DNA from 2 places in the Carnobacterium pleistocenium FTR1 genome. Region 1 is predicted to be linked to the other one. Evidence: a T-box and tRNA genes for the amino acid it is inferred to sense, from the RefSeq annotation. Region 1 holds a T-box; the other holds one or more tRNA genes.
The links. The T-box of region 1 lies ahead of BP17_RS08770 (valine--tRNA ligase). A T-box ahead of a tRNA ligase gene usually reads a tRNA of that ligase, here a tRNA-Val.
Positions count from the first base shown of each region.

Region 1 (3,412 bases):
CAGATTTTATCATTCTTATCGCTAAAAAATTGTGATTAACATCACAATTGTATTGAGTTAATGATTTAAAGATGATATGATAATGAAGAAATTGAAGGTCAGGGGGCAGAAATAGTGGAACTAAATACTAAAATACATCAAATTCCAAATGCTACAGCTCATAGGCTGCCTATTTATTACCGTTCATTAAAGAAACTAAATGATACCGGTATAGAACGTATAAAATCAAAGGAATTAAGTCAACTTACGCAAATTCCTTCTGCAACGATCCGACGAGATTTTTCTCATTTTGGGGAACTAGGAAGAAGCGGATATGGGTATGAAGTGACCTATGTAACAGAAGTATTTCGTGAATTACTCAATGTGAATAATATCATTAATGTAGTACTCGTTGGCGTAGGGAACCTTGGAAAAGCCATTTTAACAAATAATTTTAAAAAAGAAAAAAATATTACAATCAAGTGTGCTTTTGATATCCAATCGCCTTTTTTTGGCACGGAAATTTCAGGTGTTCCAATTTTTCCTATGGAGCAGATGAAAGAACTAGTTGTAAACCAGCAAATTCATACTGCAATTTGTGCGGTACCTAGTGAAGTATCTCAAGAAGTGGTGGAACAATTAATTGATGCAGGCATTACATCTATATTAAACTTTGCTCCGGGAAGAATAAAAGTACCTACTAATATCCAAATGAAATATATCGACTTTTCTAGTGAAATTTTTACAATGGTTTATCAAAATGAAGCTCTGTATCCAGCAGTTTTAAATGAAGATAACCAACAAAATAGCTAGAGATAAGATGAGTAAAATAGCTATTTTGATTTGCAAAAATTTGATGAATCATTGCTTTAAAAAACTATTATTTGTATACTATTCTAAGATGAAGTCAGAATAGGGGTTTTTGATATGGAAATTACTAGAAAAGGTACACCGTATAAATTAAAAGGGATCCAAACGAAAGTTGGGGATAAAGCGCCTAATTTTAAAGCTGGAAACTTAGTAGATGGAGCAGTTGAACTAAGCGATTTTTACGGAAAAGTCGTATTGATCAGTGTGATCCCGGATATCGATACACGGGTATGTGCTTTACAAGCAAAATCATTTAATAAAATTGCTAGCGAATTAGATGGAGTGCAGTTGATTACGATTTCTAATAACACAAAAGCAGAACAAGCTGAATGGTGTGCTGGAAAAGATATTTCAATGGAAATGCTTCACGATAATGATTTGGAATTTGGACAAGCATATGGTTTAGTTATGGAGGAGCTTGGAAAATTAGCTCGTTCAGTATTTGTGGTTGACTCTAAAGGTGAAATCACTTATCAAGAAATTGTTTCAGAAATGACTAGTGAACCAGATTATAATAAAGCTATTGAAGCTGCTAAAGAAGCACGATAATCAGATTGAACAGGTATATTGAAATCGTCTGTTTTTCATGATATTATTAAGAAATAAAAAGCAATGAACAAGAAGAGTAATTTTAAATGCTGGCTTTTAGAGAAGAGAACAACTGCTGAGAGTTCTTAGTCAGAATAAAATGAAAGTAGCTTGGGAGCTGACAAGGTGAAAGTAAAGTAACTTTGTTCGGAGTAACGATCCGTTAAAAATGGAACTAAGAGGTATATTTTTTATAAAAAAGTATGCAATATAGGTGGTACCGCGAGTGAAAAGCATTCGTCCTAATAATTTTTATTATTAGGACGAATGCTTTTTTTGTTTTTTTTTAAATCTGTTAAGTAAAATTATAGAGGAGAGATAAGATGACTGATGAATTGAAAATGTCTACTAAATATCAACCGAATCAAGTAGAAGCTGGTCGTTATGAAAAATGGATAGAAAAAGGATTATTCAAACCAAGTGGAGATAAGACAAAAGAAGCATATTCTGTTGTTATCCCACCTCCAAATGTAACTGGTAAATTGCATCTAGGTCATGCATGGGACACAACTTTGCAAGATATTATTATTAGACAAAAAAGAATGCAAGGATATGACACATTGTGGTTGCCAGGAATGGACCATGCCGGAATTGCAACACAAGCTAAGGTTGAAGCTAAATTAGCTGAAGAAGGTATCTCACGTTATGATCTTGGGCGCGAAAAATTTATTGACACTGTATGGGATTGGAAAGAAGAGTATGCAAGTGTGATTCGCGAACAATGGGCAAAAGTTGGGATTTCAGTTGACTATAGTCGCGAACGTTTTACATTGGATGAAGGGCTATCAGACGCTGTCCGTAAAGTATTTGTTACGATGTACAACAAACAATTGATTTATCGTGGAGAATACATCATCAACTGGGATCCAAAAGCTAAAACAGCTTTATCTGATATTGAAGTAATCCATAAAGATGTTGAAGGTGCTTTTTACCATATGAGTTACCTTCTAACAGATGGCAGTGGAGAAGTTCAGATCGCTACAACACGTCCTGAAACAATGTTAGGTGATACGGCGATTGCTGTTCACCCTGAAGATGAACGTTTCCAACACTTAATTGGGAGAACGGTTATGTTGCCTTTAATGAATCGTGAAATACCCATTGTTGCAGATGAGTATGTTGAAATGGATTTTGGTACAGGTATTGTAAAAATCACTCCAGCGCATGATCCTAATGACTTTGAAGTTGGAAAACGTCATGACTTACCACAAATCAATGTGATGAATGAAGATGGATCGATGAATGAATTGTCTGGAAAATACATGTCTATGGATCGTTTTGAGGCACGTAAGGCTATTGTAAAAGATTTAGAAGCAGAAGGTCGATTGATCAAAATAGAAAAAATGGTTCATAGTGTCGGACATTCGGAACGTACCGGAGTTGTAGTAGAACCAAGACTTTCCACACAATGGTTTGTAAATATGGCTCCTTTGGCTAAAGAAGCCTTGGAAAGTCAAGAAACAGAAAATAAAGTGAATTTTATACCTGAACGCTTTGAAAATACACATATGCGTTGGATGGAAAATGTCCATGATTGGGTAATTTCGCGTCAATTGTGGTGGGGACACCGCATTCCAGCTTGGTATCATAAAACAAGCGGCGAGTTGTACGTAGGAATGAAATCTCCAGAAGACAGCGAAAATTGGGTACAAGATCCAGATGTTTTGGACACATGGTTTAGTTCAGCGTTATGGCCGTTCTCAACAATGGGTTGGCCTAATGAAGAGGCTGAAGATTTCAAACGTTATTTCCCTACCAATACGCTAGTAACAGGATATGATATTATTTTCTTTTGGGTTAGCCGTATGATGTTCCAAAGTATAGAATTCACTGGAAAGCGTCCATTTAAAAATGTACTGATCCATGGGCTAATTCGTGATGAAGACGGCCGCAAAATGAGTAAATCATTGGGCAATGGAATAGATCCAATGGATGTTATTGAAAAATATGGTGCAGATGCACTACGTTGGTTCTT
Region 1 covers NZ_JQLQ01000002.1:1,781,099-1,784,510, reverse strand. Annotated here, with positions in the region: gene BP17_RS08780 (redox-sensing transcriptional repressor Rex) at 115-792, shown strand; gene tpx (thiol peroxidase) at 907-1,398, shown strand; T-box leader at 1,453-1,685, shown strand; gene BP17_RS08770 (valine--tRNA ligase) at 1,761-3,412, shown strand, end outside.

Region 2 (3,412 bases), 660 kb from region 1:
GTTGAAGCTAGATCGTGAGGACTAGTGGAGCGCTTAGAAGTGAGAATGCCGGTATGAGTAGCGAAAGACGGGTGAGAATCCCGTCCACCGAATGACTAAGGTTTCCTGGGGAAGGCTCGTCCTCCCAGGGTTAGTCGGGACCTAAGTCGAGGCCGAATGGCGTAGACGATGGACAACAGGTTGAGATTCCTGTACCAGTTTGTTTTGTTTGAACAATGGAGGGACACAGTAGGCTAAGGAATACGTGCTGTTGGATATGCACGTCCAAGCAACAAGTTTTGAAGTGAGTCAAATGCTTGCTTCTTTAAGAACAAGTTGTGATGGGGAGGGAAATTAAGTACCGAAGTTCCCGATGTCACACTGTCAAGAAAAGCTTCTAGTTAGAAACAAACTGCCCGTACCGCAAACCGACACAGGTAGTCGAGGAGAGAATCCTAAGGTGTGCGAGAGAACTCTCGTTAAGGAACTCGGCAAAATGACCCCGTAACTTCGGGAGAAGGGGTGCTGACCAATTGGTCAGCCGCAGTGAATAGGCCCAGGCGACTGTTTATCAAAAACACAGGTCTCTGCAAAATCGTAAGATGACGTATAGGGGCTGACGCCTGCCCGGTGCTGGAAGGTTAAGAGGAAGGGTTAGCTCTCGGGCGAAGCTCAGAATTGAAGCCCCAGTAAACGGCGGCCGTAACTATAACGGTCCTAAGGTAGCGAAATTCCTTGTCGGGTAAGTTCCGACCCGCACGAAAGGCGTAACGATCTGGGCACTGTCTCAACGAGAGACTCGGTGAAATTATAGTACCTGTGAAGATGCAGGTTACCCGCGACAGGACGGAAAGACCCCATGGAGCTTTACTGCAGTTTGATATTGAGTGTTTGTACAGCTTGTACAGGATAGGTAGGAGCCAATGAAGCCAGGACGCCAGTCTTGGTGGAGGCGTTGGTGGGATACTACCCTTGCTGTATGACCACTCTAACCCACAGCCCTTATCGGGCTGGGAGACAGTGTCTGACGGGCAGTTTGACTGGGGCGGTCGCCTCCTAAAGTGTAACGGAGGCGCCCAAAGGTTCCCTCAGAATGGTTGGAAATCATTCGCAGAGTGTAAAGGCATAAGGGAGCTTGACTGCGAGACCTACAAGTCGAGCAGGGACGAAAGTCGGGCTTAGTGATCCGGTGGTTCCGTATGGAAGGGCCATCGCTCAACGGATAAAAGCTACCCTGGGGATAACAGGCTTATCTCCCCCAAGAGTCCACATCGACGGGGAGGTTTGGCACCTCGATGTCGGCTCATCGCATCCTGGGGCTGTAGTCGGTCCCAAGGGTTGGGCTGTTCGCCCATTAAAGCGGTACGCGAGCTGGGTTCAGAACGTCGTGAGACAGTTCGGTCCCTATCCGTCGCGGGCGTAGGAAATTTGAGAGGAGCTGTCCTTAGTACGAGAGGACCGGGATGGACACACCTCTGGTGTACCAGTTGTTCTGCCAAGGGCATTGCTGGGTAGCTATGTGTGGACGGGATAAACGCTGAAAGCATCTAAGCGTGAAGCCCCCCTCAAGATGAGATTTCCCATCACGTAAGTGAGTAAGACCCCTGAGAGATGATCAGGTTGATAGGTTGGAAGTGGAAGTATAGCGATATATGGAGCGGACCAATACTAATCGGTCGAGGACTTAACCAAAGAAATAACCGGTGTACGACGGATTCAGAACAAAAACGATTTTTACCTTATCCAGTTTTGAGAGAACAATGTTCTCTGATTGAAATTGTGTGGTGATGATGGCAAGAAGGTCACACCTGTTCCCATGCCGAACACAGAAGTTAAGCTTCTTAGCGCCGATGGTAGTGAAGGGTTTCCCTTTGTGAGAGTAGGACGTTGCCACGCAAATTCAATTGTTTTTTTTTTTTATGGAGGTTTAGCTCAGTTGGGAGAGCATCTGCCTTACAAGCAGAGGGTCGGCGGTTCGAGCCCGTCAACCTCCACCATGAGTCATTAGCTCAGTTGGTAGAGCATCTGACTTTTAATCAGAGGGTCGCAGGTTCGAATCCTGCATGACTCATAGCTAATCAGTCAAATATGGTTAGTTATGCCATGTTTTTGCGGGTGTGGCGGAATTGGCAGACGCACTAGATTTAGGATCTAGCGTCGTAAGACGTGGGGGTTCAAGTCCCTTCACCCGCATTATCTTTATTAAATGATTGAGGTATCACTTCAGCCGGCTTAGCTCAGTTGGTAGAGCATCTGATTTGTAATCAGAGGGTCGAGGGTTCAACTCCTTTAGCCGGCATTCTTTTGCGAAAGTAGTTCAGTGGTAGAACATCACCTTGCCAAGGTGGGGGTCGCGGGTTCGAATCCCGTCTTTCGCTTACTAGTTTGACTAGTAAGCTTATTCGTAAGATGAAGAACTGTTCTAATGCCGGGGTGGCGGAACAGGTAGACGCACAGGACTTAAAATCCTGCGGTGAGTGATCACCGTGCCGGTTCGATTCCGGCCCTCGGCACTATTTGCACCCATAGCTCAATTGGATAGAGTACTTGACTACGAATCAAGGGGTTAGAGGTTCAAGTCCTCTTGGGTGCATTTCTTTTGAAAGAAAAATTAAGAAGTAATTGAACGGGAAGTAGCTCAGCTTGGTAGAGCACTTGGTTTGGGACCAAGGGGTCGCAGGTTCGAATCCTGTCTTCCCGATAAATAATTTTAAAAAGATGATTTCTCTTAATAATTAGAGAAATTATCTTTTTTTTTGGTTGTATAATTGTTTTGGTTCTAGGTCAAATAGTGTGGATGCTTCAAGATGAAATTTCTTCTGGAATGTACGAACTTGCTTGTGAAGCCAGGGGAGCTACCTGAAGACCTGGAAAACCATAGTCTTAAGGTTTTCAAGCCTTAACAGAGCGTTAACTCTCTGTTATTCGCATTGAATTCAATGATATGGTTACAAGCAGAACCTATTCCGCCAGAATTTTTAGGTGAGTTATGTAATTAATTTTTTTATCCACACCAAAAATTAGACAGCTATTTTTTCGTCTGATTGGTAGTATTCATATGCACGAAAAAAACAGTTTCTATCTATAAAAGAAAATAAAACAGACTTTTTTTCGATAATCAAAGCTATCATCGTTGATTTGTATTTGGTTAAAAAAGACACTACTTTTATTTAACAGAATTAGATCCGTAAAAAGCTACATTAAATTGAGAGTCAATTTTTAAAATTGGCTAATACTTTAGCCATGCATTTTTCTTAGATAAAAAGATAAACTTTAATATTTATTTTCTTTGTCTATTGGGCAATAGAAGAAGTTTCGGAGTTAATTTAGATGAAATGAGTAAAGTTACTTTTCAAATCTTCTTATTTCTCGTATAATGAAAGTCAGGATTAGTCAAGAATGCTTTCTAGTTTTTACTAGAGGTATCCTCCGC
Region 2 covers NZ_JQLQ01000002.1:2,442,491-2,445,902, reverse strand. Annotated here, with positions in the region: rRNA gene BP17_RS11995 (23S ribosomal RNA) at 1-1,671, shown strand, start outside; rRNA gene rrf (5S ribosomal RNA) at 1,760-1,875, shown strand; tRNA gene BP17_RS11985 (tRNA-Val) at 1,901-1,976, shown strand; tRNA gene BP17_RS11980 (tRNA-Lys) at 1,978-2,050, shown strand; tRNA gene BP17_RS11975 (tRNA-Leu) at 2,091-2,172, shown strand; tRNA gene BP17_RS11970 (tRNA-Thr) at 2,206-2,278, shown strand; tRNA gene BP17_RS11965 (tRNA-Gly) at 2,286-2,357, shown strand; tRNA gene BP17_RS11960 (tRNA-Leu) at 2,407-2,492, shown strand; tRNA gene BP17_RS11955 (tRNA-Arg) at 2,499-2,572, shown strand; tRNA gene BP17_RS11950 (tRNA-Pro) at 2,607-2,680, shown strand.
Region 2: it encodes a tRNA-Val, which carries the amino acid that the T-box ahead of BP17_RS08770 (valine--tRNA ligase) is inferred to sense. The anticodon was not compared.